3 regions of the Terrisporobacter glycolicus ATCC 14880 genome follow, and region 3 is predicted to be linked to each of the others. Evidence: a T-box and tRNA genes for the amino acid it is inferred to sense, from the RefSeq annotation. Region 3 holds a T-box; the other regions hold tRNA genes.
The links. A T-box is a leader RNA that pairs with one kind of tRNA and senses whether it is charged. The one in region 3 lies ahead of asnS (asparagine--tRNA ligase), so its partner is inferred to be a tRNA-Asn.
Positions count from the first base shown of each region.

Region 1 (5,358 bases), 1.3 Mb from region 3:
AGCCCGGAGATAGCTGGTTCTCTCCGAAATAGCTTTAGGGCTAGCCTCAAGATTTAGAGAAACGGGGGTAGAGCACTGAATGTCCTAGGGGGTATTGCACTTACCGAAGACTATCAAACTCCGAATACCGTATTCTTATGCTTGGGAGTCAGACTGTGGGTGATAAGATTCATAGTCAAAAGGGCAACAGCCCAGATCGTCAGCTAAGGTCCCTAAATGTACGTTAAGTGGTAAAGGATGTGGGATTGCACAGACAACCAGGATGTTGGCTTAGAAGCAGCCACTCATTTAAAGAGTGCGTAATAGCTCACTGGTCGAGTGATCCTGCGCCGAAAATTTCCGGGGCTAAAACGTACTACCGAAGCTACGGCATCATTTATGATGGGTAGGAGAGCTTTCTATATGGATTGAAGCATTACCGTAAGGAGATGTGGACTGTATAGAAGTGAGAATGTTGGCATGAGTAGCGAGATGTGGGTGAGAATCCCACAGGCCGTAAACCCAAGGTTTCCAGGGGAAGGTTCGTCCGCCCTGGGTTAGTCAGGACCTAAGCCGAGGCCGAAAGGCGTAGGTGATGGACAACAGGTTGATATTCCTGTACCACCAATAACCGTTTGAGAAATGGGATGACACAGTAGGATAAGCTAACCGCACTGTTGGTTATGTGCGGGCAAGTATTGAGGCAGTTCAGGTAGGCAAATCCGCCTGAATAATGCTGGAGTACGATGCGGAGCGAAATTTAGTAGCGAAGTAGCTGATTTCACACTGTCGAGAAAAGTCTCTATCGAGGTTAAAGGTGCCTGTACCGCAAACCGACACAGGTGGGTGAGGAGAGTATCCTAAGGCCAGCCAGAGAACTGTTGTTAAGGAACTCGGCAAAATGACCCCGTAACTTAGGGAGAAGGGGTGCCATGGAAACATGGCCGCAGAGAATAGGCCCAAGCGACTGTTTACCAAAAACATAGGTTTCTGCTAAGTCGCAAGACGATGTATAGGAGCTGACGCCTGCCCGGTGCTGGAAGGTTAAGGGGATCTGTTAGGGTAACCGAAGCAGTGAACTTAAGCCCCAGTAAACGGCGGCCGTAACTATAACGGTCCTAAGGTAGCGAAATTCCTTGTCGGGTAAGTTCCGACCCGCACGAAAGGCGTAACGATTTGGGCACTGTCTCAACAACAGACTGGGTGAAATTGTAATACCGGTGAAGATGCCGGTTACCTGCGACAGGACGGAAAGACCCCATGGAGCTTTACTGTAGCTTGACATTGAGTCTCGGTGCTACATGTACAGGATAGGTGGGAGGCTATGAAGCATGGACGTCAGTCTGTGTGGAGCCATCCTTGGGATACCACCCTTGTAGTACTGGGATTCTAACCAGCTGCCTTGAATCAGGTAGTGGGACACTGTCAGGTGGACAGTTTGACTGGGGCGGTCGCCTCCTAAAGAGTAACGGAGGCGCTCAAAGGTTCTCTCAGTACGGTCGGAAATCGTACGTAGAGTGTAAAGGCAGAAGAGAGCTTGATTGCAAGACATACAGGTCGAGCAAGGACGAAAGTCGGACTTAGTGATCCGGTGGTACCGCATGGAAGGGCCATCGCTCAACGGATAAAAGCTACCCTGGGGATAACAGGCTGATCTCCCCCAAGAGTCCACATCGACGGGGAGGTTTGGCACCTCGATGTCGGCTCATCACATCCTGGGGCTGTAGTAGGTCCCAAGGGTTGGGCTGTTCGCCCATTAAAGTGGTACGCGAGCTGGGTTCAGAACGTCGTGAGACAGTTCGGTCCCTATCCGTCGCAGGCGTAGGAAATTTGAGGAGACCTGTCCTTAGTACGAGAGGACCGGGATGGACGTACCGCTGGTGTACCAGTTGTTCTGCCAAGGGCATAGCTGGGTAGCTAAGTACGGAAAGGATAAGCGCTGAAAGCATCTAAGCGCGAAGCCTACTTCAAGATAAGATTTCCCACCGTAAGGTTAAGACCCCATGAAGACTACATGGTTGATAGGTCAGAGGTGGAAGTGTGGTAACATATGTAGCTTACTGATACTAATAGGTCGAGGACTTGACCAATAAATATGATGTAAACATTAAATGTTAGCAGTTTTGAAAGCACTAAAACTTTCAAAAAATGAAAAAAAAGTTGACAAGATTTAAAAAAAATGTTATTATAATACTTGTTCAGCAAAAAAATGTGGTTATTATAGCAAAGAGGATACACCTGTTCCCATTCCGAACACAGAAGTTAAGCTCTTGAGCGGCGATGGTACTTGGAGGGCGACCTCCTGGGAGAGTAGCACGTAGCCACGTAATGTTCCAAGGTAGCTCAACGGTGGAGCACTCGGCTGTTAACCGATAGGCTGAGGGTTCGAGTCCCTCCCTTGGAGCCAAGAAAGTGCCGAAGTGGCGGAACTGGCAGACGCACAGGACTTAAAATCCTGCGAAACTTATACTTTCGTACCGGTTCGATTCCGGTCTTCGGCACCAAATTAATATCGCGGAGTGGAGCAGTTGGCAGCTCGTCGGGCTCATAACCCGAAGGTCACAGGTTCGAGTCCTGTCTCCGCAACCATTTTAATATATATGGCTCATTGGTCAAGCGGTCAAGACACCGCCCTTTCACGGCGGTAACAGGGGTTCGATTCCCCTATGAGTCACCATGCGGGTGTAGCTCAATGGTAGAGTTCCGGCCTTCCAAGCCGGCTGTGAGGGTTCGATCCCCTTCACCCGCTCCATTTTAATTTATCCCGGGATCATAGCTCAGCTGGGAGAGCACCTGCCTTACAAGCAGGGGGTCACAGGTTCGAGCCCTGTTGGTCCCACCAAAAAAATATAAATGCGGCCTGGTAGTTCAGTTGGTTAGAATGCCAGCCTGTCACGCTGGAGGTCGAGGGTTCGAACCCCTTCCAGGTCGCCATAATACTTCTAAGAATAATATGCTGGTGTGGCTCAACGGTAGAGCAGCTGACTTGTAATCAGCAGGTTGTAGGTTCGATTCCTATCACCAGCTCCATAATACGGAGGATTTCCCGAGTGGCCAAAGGGGGCAGACTGTAAATCTGTTAGCTGTGCTTTCGGTGGTTCGAATCCACCATCCTCCACCAAAAGAAGTATGCGGATGTGGCGGAATTGGCAGACGCACTAGACTTAGGATCTAGCGCCATTGGCGTGGGGGTTCGACTCCCTTCATCCGCACCACTTTTTAACTATACCTAAAATGCGGGAATAGTTCAGTGGTAGAGCGCAACCTTGCCAAGGTTGAAGTCGCGAGTTCGAATCTCGTTTCCCGCTCCAACAAAACAAACAATATATGTGGGTGCATAGCTCAGCTGGATAGAGCAACGCCCTTCTAAGGCGTGTGTCCGGGGTTCGAATCCCTGTGCGCTCACCACTTATATATTGGGGATTAGCCAAGTCGGTAAGGCACATGACTTTGACTCATGCATGCGTAGGTTCGAGTCCTGCATCCCCAGCCATATAAATATGACTCATTAGCTCAGTCGGTAGAGCACTTGACTTTTAATCAAGGTGTCCGGAGTTCGAATCTCCGATGGGTCACCATTAACCTGGAGAGGTGTCCGAGTGGTTTAAGGAGCTGGTCTTGAAAACCAGTGATGCTTAACGGCACCGTGGGTTCGAATCCCACCCTCTCCGCCAGATGCCCAGATAGCTCAGTCGGTAGAGCAGGGGACTGAAAATCCCCGTGTCGGTGGTTCGATTCCGCCTCTGGGCACCATATTTAAATATTGTGGCGGTATAGCTTAGTTGGCTAGAGCGTTCGGTTCATACCCGAAAGGTCACAGGTTCGACTCCTGTTACCGCTACCATTTTAATTTTAATAATATAACGTGGACCATTAGCTCAGTTGGTTAGAGCGCCCGGCTCATAACCGGTAGGTCTGGGGTTCGAGTCCCTGATGGTCCACCACTTTTTTAGTTCGAGGTGTAGCGCAGTTTGGTAGCGCACTTGGTTTGGGACCATGGGGCCGGGGGTTCGAGTCCCTTCACCTCGACCACTTTTATCAATTATGGTGGGTATAGCTCAGTTGGTTAGAGCGCCAGATTGTGGCTCTGGAGGCCGTGAGTTCGAATCTCATTATCCACCCCATAAACATATGACTCATTAGCTCAGTCGGTAGAGCACTTGACTTTTAATCAAGGTGTCCGGAGTTCGAATCTCCGATGGGTCACCACTAAATATGGCGACATGACCAAGTGGCTAAGGTAGAGGACTGCAACTCCTTCATCCCCAGTTCGAATCTGGGTGTCGCCTCCATATTCCAAGGTAGCTCAACGGTGGAGCACTCGGCTGTTAACCGATAGGCTGAGGGTTCGAGTCCCTCCCTTGGAGCCAAGAAAGTGCCGAAGTGGCGGAACTGGCAGACGCACAGGACTTAAAATCCTGCGAAACTTATACTTTCGTACCGGTTCGATTCCGGTCTTCGGCACCAATTTTGCGAGACGAATGGGTAGACGCAAAAAAGTAAATGACATATGAATGGCTCATTGGTCAAGCGGTCAAGACACCGCCCTTTCACGGCGGTAACAGGGGTTCGATTCCCCTATGAGTCACCATGCGGGTGTAGCTCAATGGTAGAGTTCCGGCCTTCCAAGCCGGCTGTGAGGGTTCGATCCCCTTCACCCGCTCCAATTTTAATTTATCCCGGGACCATAGCTCAGCTGGGAGAGCACCTGCCTTACAAGCAGGGGGTCACAGGTTCGAGCCCTGTTGGTCCCACCATAAAAACACAAACGCGGCCTGGTAGTTCAGTTGGTTAGAATGCCAGCCTGTCACGCTGGAGGTCGAGGGTTCGAACCCCTTCCAGGTCGCCATTTAATTTTATCTAAGCTGGTGTGGCTCAACGGTAGAGCAGCTGACTTGTAATCAGCAGGTTGTAGGTTCGATTCCTATCACCAGCTCCATTTATATATGCGGAGGATTTCCCGAGTGGCCAAAGGGGGCAGACTGTAAATCTGTTAGCTGTGCTTTCGGTGGTTCGAATCCACCATCCTCCACCAACTTAAAGTACGCGGATGTGGCGGAATTGGCAGACGCACTAGACTTAGGATCTAGCGCCATTGGCGTGGGGGTTCGACTCCCTTCATCCGCACCACTTTTTTTATAATGTGGGTGCATAGCTCAGCTGGATAGAGCAACGCCCTTCTAAGGCGTGTGTCCGGGGTTCGAATCCCTGTGCGCTCACCACTTATATATTGGGGATTAGCCAAGTCGGTAAGGCACATGACTTTGACTCATGCATGCGTAGGTTCGAGTCCTGCATCCCCAGCCATATTAAATTAGCAACTTAGTGCTCGCTTGATAGAGCATATAGGGAAACTATAAGGAGAGGTGTCCGAGTGGT
Region 1 is NZ_CP117523.1:40,566-45,923, forward strand. Features, by position in the region: rRNA gene TEGL_RS00195 (23S ribosomal RNA) at 1-2,069, shown strand, start outside; rRNA gene rrf (5S ribosomal RNA) at 2,190-2,306, shown strand; tRNA gene TEGL_RS00205 (tRNA-Asn) at 2,312-2,386, shown strand; tRNA gene TEGL_RS00210 (tRNA-Leu) at 2,394-2,483, shown strand; tRNA gene TEGL_RS00215 (tRNA-Met) at 2,493-2,568, shown strand; tRNA gene TEGL_RS00220 (tRNA-Glu) at 2,582-2,656, shown strand; tRNA gene TEGL_RS00225 (tRNA-Gly) at 2,658-2,731, shown strand; tRNA gene TEGL_RS00230 (tRNA-Val) at 2,746-2,821, shown strand; tRNA gene TEGL_RS00235 (tRNA-Asp) at 2,837-2,913, shown strand; tRNA gene TEGL_RS00240 (tRNA-Thr) at 2,935-3,009, shown strand; tRNA gene TEGL_RS00245 (tRNA-Tyr) at 3,016-3,100, shown strand; tRNA gene TEGL_RS00250 (tRNA-Leu) at 3,111-3,194, shown strand; tRNA gene TEGL_RS00255 (tRNA-Gly) at 3,216-3,290, shown strand; tRNA gene TEGL_RS00260 (tRNA-Arg) at 3,311-3,387, shown strand; tRNA gene TEGL_RS00265 (tRNA-Gln) at 3,397-3,472, shown strand; tRNA gene TEGL_RS00270 (tRNA-Lys) at 3,482-3,557, shown strand; tRNA gene TEGL_RS00275 (tRNA-Ser) at 3,565-3,653, shown strand; tRNA gene TEGL_RS00280 (tRNA-Phe) at 3,657-3,732, shown strand; tRNA gene TEGL_RS00285 (tRNA-Met) at 3,747-3,823, shown strand; tRNA gene TEGL_RS00290 (tRNA-Ile) at 3,847-3,923, shown strand; tRNA gene TEGL_RS00295 (tRNA-Pro) at 3,935-4,011, shown strand; tRNA gene TEGL_RS00300 (tRNA-His) at 4,027-4,103, shown strand; tRNA gene TEGL_RS00305 (tRNA-Lys) at 4,113-4,188, shown strand; tRNA gene TEGL_RS00310 (tRNA-Cys) at 4,197-4,271, shown strand; tRNA gene TEGL_RS00315 (tRNA-Asn) at 4,275-4,349, shown strand; tRNA gene TEGL_RS00320 (tRNA-Leu) at 4,357-4,446, shown strand; tRNA gene TEGL_RS00325 (tRNA-Glu) at 4,496-4,570, shown strand; tRNA gene TEGL_RS00330 (tRNA-Gly) at 4,572-4,645, shown strand; tRNA gene TEGL_RS00335 (tRNA-Val) at 4,661-4,736, shown strand; tRNA gene TEGL_RS00340 (tRNA-Asp) at 4,752-4,828, shown strand; tRNA gene TEGL_RS00345 (tRNA-Thr) at 4,844-4,918, shown strand; tRNA gene TEGL_RS00350 (tRNA-Tyr) at 4,930-5,014, shown strand; tRNA gene TEGL_RS00355 (tRNA-Leu) at 5,026-5,109, shown strand; tRNA gene TEGL_RS00360 (tRNA-Arg) at 5,125-5,201, shown strand; tRNA gene TEGL_RS00365 (tRNA-Gln) at 5,211-5,286, shown strand; tRNA gene TEGL_RS00370 (tRNA-Ser) at 5,340-5,358, shown strand, end outside.
Region 1: it has a tRNA-Asn gene. The T-box ahead of asnS (asparagine--tRNA ligase) is inferred to sense a tRNA for this amino acid. The anticodon was not compared.

Region 2 (5,358 bases), 1.4 Mb from region 3:
AGGGAAAAATGCGATTAGGCATCGGTCAAAAGGATGTCAAGCTTAGGTAAGGTTCTTCGCGTTGCTTCGAATTAAACCACATGCTCCGCTACTTGTGCGGGTCCCCGTCAATTCCTTTGAGTTTCACTCTTGCGAGCGTACTCCCCAGGCGGAGTACTTAATGCGTTAGCTGCGGCACCGAGGGGGGTAACCCCCGACACCTAGTACTCATCGTTTACGGCGTGGACTACCAGGGTATCTAATCCTGTTCGCTCCCCACGCTTTCGTGCCTCAGTGTCAGTTACAGTCCAGAAAGCCGCCTTCGCTACTGGTGTTCCTCCTAATATCTACGCATTTCACCGCTACACTAGGAATTCCACTTTCCTCTCCTGCACTCAAGTCTCCCAGTTTCAAGAGCTTACTACGGTTGAGCCGTAGCCTTTCACTCCTGACTTAAGAAACCACCTACGCACCCTTTACGCCCAGTAAATCCGGATAACGCTAGCCCCCTACGTATTACCGCGGCTGCTGGCACGTAGTTAGCCGGGGCTTCCTCCTCAAGTACCGTCATTATCTTCCTTGAGGACAGAGTTTTACGACCCGAAGGCCTTCATCACTCACGCGGCGTTGCTGCATCAGGCTTTCGCCCATTGTGCAATATTCCCCACTGCTGCCTCCCGTAGGAGTTTGGACCGTGTCTCAGTTCCAATGTGGCCGATCACCCTCTCAGGTCGGCTACTGATCGTCGCCTTGGTAAGCCGTTACCTTACCAACTAGCTAATCAGACGCGGGTCCATCTCATACCGCCGGAGCTTTGATAAGAGATACATGTGAATCTCTTATGTTATCCTGTATTAGCATACCTTTCGGTATGTTATCCATGTGTATGAGGCAGGTTACCCACGCGTTACTCACCCGTCCGCCGCTCTTCACCGAAGTGAATCGCTCGACTTGCATGTGTTAGGCACGCCGCCAGCGTTCATCCTGAGCCAGGATCAAACTCTCATAAAAAAGTTGTCCATCGCTCAGACTAATCATTATCTGAATATCTGGCTTGGTTTGTTTGTTGTTTCAGTTTAATTCTTAAAGAATTAATTTATTGTTAACCTACTGTTTAATTTTCAAAGTTCTTTGTGGTGCCCAGAGGCGGAATCGAACCACCGACACGGGGATTTTCAGTCCCCTGCTCTACCGACTGAGCTATCTGGGCAAATGGTGGGCCTAGCTGGACTCGAACCAGCGACCTCACGCTTATCAGGCGTGCGCTCTAACCACCTGAGCTATAAGCCCTAATTTTGGTCGAGGTGAAGGGACTCGAACCCCCGGCCCCATGGTCCCAAACCAAGTGCGCTACCAAACTGCGCTACACCTCGAAGTATAAATTAGTAAAATACTGTTTTAAATTTTTCTGGCAGGGGTGGAGGGACTCGAACCCCCGGCGCACGGTTTTGGAGACCGACGCTCTACCAACTGAGCTACACCCCTATATTAAATATGGTGGACCATCAGGGACTCGAACCCCAGACCTACCGGTTATGAGCCGGGCGCTCTAACCAACTGAGCTAATGGTCCATATTATTCTGGTCGAGGTGAAGGGACTCGAACCCCCGGCCCCATGGTCCCAAACCAAGTGCGCTACCAAACTGCGCTACACCTCGTAAAAACTGGCGGAGAAGGAGGGATTCGAACCCTCGCACCGGTTTAATCCAGCCTAATCCCTTAGCAGGGGATCCTCTTGAGCCACTTGAGTACTTCTCCATATTTTGGCGGAGAGGGTGGGATTCGAACCCACGGTGCCGTTAAGCATCACTGGTTTTCAAGACCAGCTCCTTAAACCACTCGGACACCTCTCCAATTTTTAATGGTGACCCATCGGAGATTCGAACTCCGGACACCTTGATTAAAAGTCAAGTGCTCTACCGACTGAGCTAATGAGTCATATTTGTATGGCTGGGGATGCAGGACTCGAACCTACGCATGCATGAGTCAAAGTCATGTGCCTTACCGACTTGGCTAATCCCCAGTATATGGTGAGCGCACAGGGATTCGAACCCCGGACACACGCCTTAGAAGGGCGTTGCTCTATCCAGCTGAGCTATGCACCCATATTTAAAATGGAGCGGGTGAAGGGGATCGAACCCTCACAGCCGGCTTGGAAGGCCGGAACTCTACCATTGAGCTACACCCGCATAAACTTCTTTGGTGGAGGATGGTGGATTCGAACCACCGAAAGCATCGCTAACAGATTTACAGTCTGCCCCCTTTGGCCGCTCGGGAAATCCTCCTAAGAATTTTGGAGCTGGTGATAGGAATCGAACCTACAACCTGCTGATTACAAGTCAGCTGCTCTACCGTTGAGCCACACCAGCATAGTGTTAAATATTTATGGCGACCTGGAAGGGGTTCGAACCCTCGACCTCCAGCGTGACAGGCTGGCATTCTAACCAACTGAACTACCAGGCCGCATTTATATGTTTTAATGGTGGGACCAACAGGGCTCGAACCTGTGACCCCCTGCTTGTAAGGCAGGTGCTCTCCCAGCTGAGCTATGGTCCCATAATGGTGACTCATAGGGGAATCGAACCCCTGTTACCGCCGTGAAAGGGCGGTGTCTTGACCGCTTGACCAATGAGCCATGTTATTTTAAATTTTGTTTTTTGGCTCCAAGGGAGGGACTCGAACCCTCAGCCTATCGGTTAACAGCCGAGTGCTCCACCGTTGAGCTACCTTGGAATATTACGTGGCTACGTGCTACTCTCCCAGGAGGTCGCCCTCCAAGTACCATCGCCGCTCAAGAGCTTAACTTCTGTGTTCGGAATGGGAACAGGTGTATCCTCTTTGCTATAATAACCACATAATTTTAAATGTTTCGTTAGACAAGTATTATATTAACATTTGTATATATAATTGTCAACTTTTTGTTACACTTTTTTGAAAATTTTTAATACTTTCAAAACTGCTAACATTTAATGTTTTCATTAACTATTTTTAGCAACTGAAACCTTCCTTATAATTATATAATCAAAGATTTAGTTGGCGATATTAACCTTTAGGTTTATTTTGGTCAAGTCCTCGACCTATTAGTATCAGTAAGCTACATATGTTACCACACTTCCACCTCTGACCTATCAACCATGTAGTCTTCATGGGGTCTTAACCTTACGGTGGGAAATCTTATCTTGAAGTAGGCTTCGCGCTTAGATGCTTTCAGCGCTTATCCTTTCCGTACTTAGCTACCCAGCTATGCCCTTGGCAGAACAACTGGTACACCAGCGGTACGTCCATCCCGGTCCTCTCGTACTAAGGACAGGTCTCCTCAAATTTCCTACGCCTGCGACGGATAGGGACCGAACTGTCTCACGACGTTCTGAACCCAGCTCGCGTACCACTTTAATGGGCGAACAGCCCAACCCTTGGGACCTACTACAGCCCCAGGATGTGATGAGCCGACATCGAGGTGCCAAACCTCCCCGTCGATGTGGACTCTTGGGGGAGATCAGCCTGTTATCCCCAGGGTAGCTTTTATCCGTTGAGCGATGGCCCTTCCATGCGGTACCACCGGATCACTAAGTCCGACTTTCGTCCTTGCTCGACCTGTATGTCTTGCAATCAAGCTCTCTTCTGCCTTTACACTCTACGTACGATTTCCGACCGTACTGAGAGAACCTTTGAGCGCCTCCGTTACTCTTTAGGAGGCGACCGCCCCAGTCAAACTGTCCACCTGACAGTGTCCCACTACCTGATTCAAGGCAGCTGGTTAGAATCCCAGTACTACAAGGGTGGTATCCCAAGGATGGCTCCACACAGACTGACGTCCATGCTTCATAGCCTCCCACCTATCCTGTACATGTAGCACCGAGACTCAATGTCAAGCTACAGTAAAGCTCCATGGGGTCTTTCCGTCCTGTCGCAGGTAACCGGCATCTTCACCGGTATTACAATTTCACCCAGTCTGTTGTTGAGACAGTGCCCAAATCGTTACGCCTTTCGTGCGGGTCGGAACTTACCCGACAAGGAATTTCGCTACCTTAGGACCGTTATAGTTACGGCCGCCGTTTACTGGGGCTTAAGTTCACTGCTTCGGTTACCCTAACAGATCCCCTTAACCTTCCAGCACCGGGCAGGCGTCAGCTCCTATACATCGTCTTGCGACTTAGCAGAAACCTATGTTTTTGGTAAACAGTCGCTTGGGCCTATTCTCTGCGGCCATGTTTCCATGGCACCCCTTCTCCCTAAGTTACGGGGTCATTTTGCCGAGTTCCTTAACAACAGTTCTCTGGCTGGCCTTAGGATACTCTCCTCACCCACCTGTGTCGGTTTGCGGTACAGGCACCTTTAACCTCGATAGAGACTTTTCTCGACAGTGTGAAATCAGCTACTTCGCTACTAAATTTCGCTCCGCATCGTACCCCAGCATTATTCAGGCGGATTTGCCTACCTGAACTGCCTCAATACTTGCCCGCACATAACCAACAGTGCGGTTAGCTTATCCTACTGTGTCATCCCATTTCTCAAACGGTTATTGGTGGTACAGGAATATCAACCTGTTGTCCATCACCTACGCCTTTCGGCCTCGGCTTAGGTCCTGACTAACCCAGGGCGGACGAACCTTCCCCTGGAAACCTTGGGTTTACGGCCTGTGGGATTCTCACCCACATCTCGCTACTCATGCCAACATTCTCACTTCTATACAGTCCACATCTCCTTACGGTAATGCTTCAATCCATATAGAAAGCTCTCCTACCCATCATAAATGATGCCGTAGCTTCGGTAGTACGTTTTAGCCCCGGAAATTTTCGGCGCAGGATCACTCGACCAGTGAGCTATTACGCACTCTTTAAATGAGTGGCTGCTTCTAAGCCAACATCCTGGTTGTCTGTGCAATCCCACATCCTTTACCACTTAACGTACATTTAGGGACCTTAGCTGACGATCTGGGCTGTTGCCCTTTTGACTATGAATCTTATCACCCACAGTCTGACTCCCAAGCATAAGAATACGGTATTCGGAGTTTGATAGTCTTCGGTAAGTGCAATACCCCCTAGGACATTCAGTGCTCTACCCCCGTTTCTCTAAATCTTGAGGCTAGCCCTAAAGCTATTTCGGAGAGAACCAGCTATCTCCGGGCTCGATTGGAATTTCACCGCTATCCACAGGTCATCCCCGAGCTTTTCAACGCTCGTGGGTTCGGTCCTCCACGAAATTTTACTTTCGCTTCAACCTGCCCATGGATAGGTCGCCCGGTTTCGGGTCTACGTCAACTAACTATACGCCCAGTTAAGACTCGCTTTCGCTGCGGCTCCACACCTTAAGTGCTTAACCTTGCTAGGTAACGTAACTCGTTGGCCCGTTCTACAAAAAGTACGCAGTCACACAAAT
Region 2 is NZ_CP117523.1:3,937,871-3,943,228, forward strand. Features, by position in the region: rRNA gene TEGL_RS19095 (16S ribosomal RNA) at 1-990, opposite strand, end outside; tRNA gene TEGL_RS19100 (tRNA-Phe) at 1,114-1,189, opposite strand; tRNA gene TEGL_RS19105 (tRNA-Ile) at 1,193-1,269, opposite strand; tRNA gene TEGL_RS19110 (tRNA-Pro) at 1,276-1,352, opposite strand; tRNA gene TEGL_RS19115 (tRNA-Trp) at 1,389-1,464, opposite strand; tRNA gene TEGL_RS19120 (tRNA-Ile) at 1,475-1,551, opposite strand; tRNA gene TEGL_RS19125 (tRNA-Pro) at 1,561-1,637, opposite strand; tRNA gene TEGL_RS19130 (tRNA-Ser) at 1,645-1,737, opposite strand; tRNA gene TEGL_RS19135 (tRNA-Ser) at 1,744-1,832, opposite strand; tRNA gene TEGL_RS19140 (tRNA-Lys) at 1,842-1,917, opposite strand; tRNA gene TEGL_RS19145 (tRNA-Gln) at 1,927-2,002, opposite strand; tRNA gene TEGL_RS19150 (tRNA-Arg) at 2,008-2,084, opposite strand; tRNA gene TEGL_RS19155 (tRNA-Gly) at 2,095-2,168, opposite strand; tRNA gene TEGL_RS19160 (tRNA-Tyr) at 2,180-2,264, opposite strand; tRNA gene TEGL_RS19165 (tRNA-Thr) at 2,274-2,348, opposite strand; tRNA gene TEGL_RS19170 (tRNA-Asp) at 2,366-2,442, opposite strand; tRNA gene TEGL_RS19175 (tRNA-Val) at 2,460-2,535, opposite strand; tRNA gene TEGL_RS19180 (tRNA-Glu) at 2,540-2,614, opposite strand; tRNA gene TEGL_RS19185 (tRNA-Asn) at 2,638-2,712, opposite strand; rRNA gene rrf (5S ribosomal RNA) at 2,718-2,834, opposite strand; rRNA gene TEGL_RS19195 (23S ribosomal RNA) at 3,040-5,358, opposite strand, start outside.
Region 2: it has a tRNA-Asn gene. The T-box ahead of asnS (asparagine--tRNA ligase) is inferred to sense a tRNA for this amino acid. The anticodon was not compared.

Region 3 (5,358 bases):
TCTATACTATTAATAGATAATACATTTCTTAACGTTTCTACTGAATTTATATCTTGATGATTAACATATGCAGATAGCACACCTAAGTCATCACTTATTTTTAAAAAATCGTAATTAGGAGCTATTTCTTTTAAACCTTCTTCAAAACCTGGTTTATATAAAATAACATAGTTATTCGTAGTATTAAAATACGATGGCAACTGTCTATTTAACTTCATAAGCTTTTTTAAATCATAAAAATAATTAGAAGAATTAACATAAACATTAATTGTTCCTCTTACTTTATCCTTAGGTATAAATAAAAGTTTCCATTTACCTTCACATATATTTTCTTTTTCATCATTTGCTACTAATGTAATTCTTATTTTCTTATGGTAACTATTTTCATTAAATATATATGTCTCTCCCTTTATTTTAATATTATCTATTTTATTTTTTATAATTGGCATATCATTTGAAATAAATTTAGATCTTTTATTATTTGGGTTTATAATACATACTTGAAAATCTTCATTAAAATCTGTGTAAATGTGAATATCAACTTTTCTTTCTTCTTGTGAAACTTGAAAGAAAATAGTTTTATTTGAATCATCATCAAAATTAATACTTATCTTTTTTATATTAATCACCTCCTGTAAAAGGCTATATTAATATATATACAAAAAAAGAACTTATTATAATTAAATTATAATAAGTTCTTATATTTTATTATTTTAATTAGAACTCGCAGTTTTTAGGAGTTCTAGGGAATGGTATAACGTCTCTTATGTTTGATACACCTGTTAAGTACATTATCATTCTTTCAAATCCTAAACCAAATCCTGAGTGAGTAGCAGTACCGAATTTTCTAAGTTCTAAGTACCACCAGTAATCTTCTCTATTTAATTCGAATTCATCGATTCTTTCTAATAATACATCGTGTCTTTCTTCTCTTTGAGATCCTCCGATGATTTCTCCAACACCTGGAACTAATAAGTCCATAGCTCTAACTGTTTTTCCATCTTCGTTTAATCTCATGTAGAATGCTTTTATATCTTTTGGATAGTCAGTTACAAATACTGGAGCTTTATATATTTGTTCTGTAATATATCTTTCATGCTCAGTTTGTAAATCTATTCCCCACTCTACTGGGTATTCAAATTTTTCTCCACATTCAAGTAATAATTCTACTGCTTTAGTATAAGTTATTCTTATGAAATCAGAGCTTACTATATTTTTTAATCTTTCTAATAATCCTTTGTCTACAAATGCATTAAAGAATTCCATTTCTTCTGGACAATGCTCTAATACATAATTTATTATGTATTTTACCATATCTTCAGCAAGTTCCATATTATCTTCTAAATCAGCAAAAGCTATTTCTGGTTCTATCATCCAGAATTCTGAAGCATGTCTCCCTGTATAAGAGTTTTCTGCTCTGAAAGTTGGTCCAAATGTATAAACATTTCTAAATGCAAGTGCCATTATTTCTGCGTTTAATTGTCCTGAAACTGTTAAGTTAGCTTCTTTTCCAAAGAAATCTTCAGAGTAATCTATTTTTCCTTCTTCAGTTTTAGGAACATTATCTAAGTCTAGAGTTGTTATTCTAAACATTTCTCCTGCACCTTCACAGTCACTACCTGTTATTATTGGAGAGTGAGAATATACAAAGTTTCTTTCTTGGAAGAATTTATGTACAGCATAAGCTGCCACACTTCTTACTCTAAATACAGCTGAGAACATATTACTTCTTGGTCTTAAGTGAGCAATTGTTCTTAGGTATTCTACCGTATGTCTTTTCTTTTGTAGAGGATATGAATTATCTGATTCCCCTTCTAGTACTATTTTCGTTGCATGTATTTCAACAGGTTGTTTAGCTCCTTCTGTAGCTACTAATTTACCTTCAACTAATACAGAAGAACTTATTGGTAACTTTCCTATTTCTTTAAAGTTTTCTAATTTATCATCTAAAACAACTTGCATATTTTTGAAGAAAGAACCATCATTTAGTTCTATAAATCCAAAGTTTTTTGATATTCTAGATGTTCTTATCCATCCAGCTATTTTTACATCTTTTTCTATATATTGTTCTTTATCTCTGTAAAGATCTTTTATTTCTATAAAATTTTTTTGCATAATTTTACCTCCTACTTAAGTATTTTATCTATTTTATTTAAAAATATTCTTTATTAATATTATACATTAATTGAAATAAGAAAATATTGTTTAAAAAGCTAATTTTTTATTTTTATTGCCTTAATTTTACCGATTTATACAGTTTTAATTAAATACAATAATTAAAATAAAAAAAGCCTTTCATCCTAAATACTTAGGACGAAAGACTATACTTCCGCGGTACCACCTAATTTAACTTTAATCAAGTTCAACTCTATTAATGTACTATTATACATCACCAATATGATAACGGTTTGGTTCCGACTAAATCTACTCTCTTAAAAGATTTCTCTTAGTAGCTCGAGGATGTTTTTCACTATATAATCTGTACTGGACTCCCACCATAACCAGCTCGCTTCAACTTCAAAATATAACTACTCTTCCCTTCATAGCATTTATTTTAGTTTATTAATTTTAGTAATTTAAATAATATATCAATTAATAGGTAATGTCAATATGTATTTTTTAAATATTATTTATTATATTTTATATATAAAGTTACATTTACACTAATGCTTAATTTTAGTAAATTAAAATAGGGAGCTGAACTCCCTATTTTAATTTAGTATTTTAAGTTCTACTTCCATTATCTACCCAATCTTTTGCTTCTATTACACTTTCTAAAGAAGGGATGGAAACCTTACTATCTGGATACTCCTCATTTTTATCTAGTATCGCTGCTGTATAAGCATTATTCACTGGAGTAGTTGAGTATAATCTGTCATTGTCTTTTCCACTAAGTTGTCTGCTAACTCCATGATTTACATTGTCTTTTTTTGTATTCAAGTTATGCCTCCTTATAAATAATAATTATTATTTGTCCTCCTTTATCACCTTTTTATTATTTTTCACTAAATTTCTATAATAATTCATATTTAATTTTATTTTTATAACAAATTTAATCAATATTTTTAGCAATTTTTATTAATGTATTTTGATAATTTAATAGACCATAACCTTGCGATATGTTTGGGTAAATATACAGACTATTTTGGGTCGCCCCAATCATTAAATATGTTTTTAGCGGCTCATTGTAAAGAGAATATCTTGGTAAATGAGTTTGTTTTAAAATATACTCCATTATTAATGCTAAAATTCCACAAACTATAGAAGAACTTATTCCACTCCCTGTTCCTGTGTTATAGGTGTTATTAAGAAAAGTAGAAATAACATCTACACCAGAAGCTACAATATCAGGTTTTATTTGTCTTTCACCGTGAGGTCCTTTAGATGACCCAAGCCACATAGAATTTGTTTTTTCATTATAAACTCCTACCGTTATTGCATATTTCAAAAGACCAAATCTAGTAATAGTATAAGACGAATCCCCATCTAAAAATCTTGTTGTTGGAGATATGATATTTCTATTTGGTATATATAAATTATAATTACCATTTATAATATACTCTGGAATAATTCTAATAGTCCAAATACCTGGTTTAATATCTCTTAATTTAATTTTTATAACAGTACCACCTGATAGCAACCAAGGTAAAATATATTCTATAGAATAATCTGTATTTTCTAAATTGAAACTACCATTAATTTTATAATTATCAGGAACATATTCAGATAACTGACTAATTTCACCAGATGGTGATATTATAGCTACTTTAATTTTATCTGGTCCAAGAAAATTTATAGTAATATCAATATTTGTACCATCTCCTTCTTGTAATATCACATCTTGATAATCGTTTTTATTAAATGATGTACCTTTACTAAATTTTCCAGAATAATGTATATCTGTATTTCCTTCATTTCCTGCACCACTTACAATTACTATTCCTGATTGAGATAACTCTGTAAAAGTATTAAGAATTGATAAATTATATAATGATGTTGATGTCGCACCAATGGAAAAGTTAATTATTAAAGGCTTATTTAATTTTTTCGATACAGAAATTACATAAGAAATGGCTGCAAAAAAATCTGAACTCTCATAATTTATTCTTTCTTTACTATAGGTGTCTTTATATTCCCTTAATTTAACTACTATTAACTCCGCATTTGGAGCAATTCCTTTATAAGATTCTTTTATTTTTCCTCCAGAAGCAACAATTCCTGCCGCAATAGTCCCCGTACCAATTTCATCTGTACATAAATCTCCATTGCTATTTTTTATTGCCTGGTTTATTTCTTCATTTGAGTATTCTGAGCCAAAAGTCATAACACTCGGTGGTTTTGACTTATCACTTTCTTGATTCCATATGGATACTATTTTACTGGTTCCATCTTCTTTTATAAAGTCTGGGTGTAAGTAGTCTATTCCAGAATCTATTATGGCAACTAAAATACCCTCTCCTGTTAAATTTACATACGGAATATTAAAAGTACTTATACCAGAAGCAGTTAAAATATCTATTCCTTCTTTCAAATTATCTGTAATATCAATAAGTGTACTCATGGGTACAGATTCTTCCCACCAATCTATCACATCTATATTATCAAGTTTTTTCGCATCATAATCTTCAGGTGTGTAAATAACTCCAGATTGATTATTTAAAGGTATAAAATTATATATACCATTATCCTGTAAACTATTTTTAACTTCTTCTATTGGTAATTTATATAATATAATATATGAATTTTCCTTTATTCTAATTTTCCATTCACCTCCTATCTAAATTGTTCAAATGTACCTCTAACATTTAGTACTCCATACCCTGCTATATCATTTGGATATACTGTACCTTCATTTCTTCTTGCTCCTAATTGTAAAAATGCTTTAACATTAGGTATAAATCCTTGTTTCGGATATTTATTATCTACTATTGTATATTGATAAAATAAGGAACATGCACCACTTACATATGCTGCTGACGCTGCTGTTCCTGTCAATCTACCATAAGTATTATTTGGATATGGTCCAATAATATTTACTCCAGGAGCTATAATATTAGGGTTCAATTCATTTAGTATATTGGGACCCCTAGATGATGGTGGCCATATATTATTATTTTGTAAGTCGTAAGCTCCTACTGATACAAGATAGTCCTGTATAGCTGGAAAATTAACTGTATAAAATGGATCTGGATTAGAAAAATTTGTCCCCTCATTTAAAAAAACCTTATTTTCCATATAAATATTATATTTGCCACTTATTATAAATGCCCCTGTCAATCTTATTTTCCATGTACCTCTTGTTATATTATAAAAAATAATTTGAACTAATTGTTGACCAGAGAAAATAGTTGGATATAC
Region 3 is NZ_CP117523.1:1,331,590-1,336,947, reverse strand. Features, by position in the region: gene TEGL_RS06610 (S8 family peptidase) at 1-629, opposite strand, end outside; gene asnS (asparagine--tRNA ligase) at 718-2,115, opposite strand; T-box leader at 2,307-2,553, opposite strand; gene TEGL_RS06600 (CDIF630_02480 family spore surface protein) at 2,725-2,940, opposite strand; gene cspC (bile acid germinant receptor pseudoprotease CspC) at 3,053-4,735, opposite strand; gene cspBA (bifunctional germination protease/germinant receptor pseudoprotease CspBA) at 4,774-5,358, opposite strand, start outside.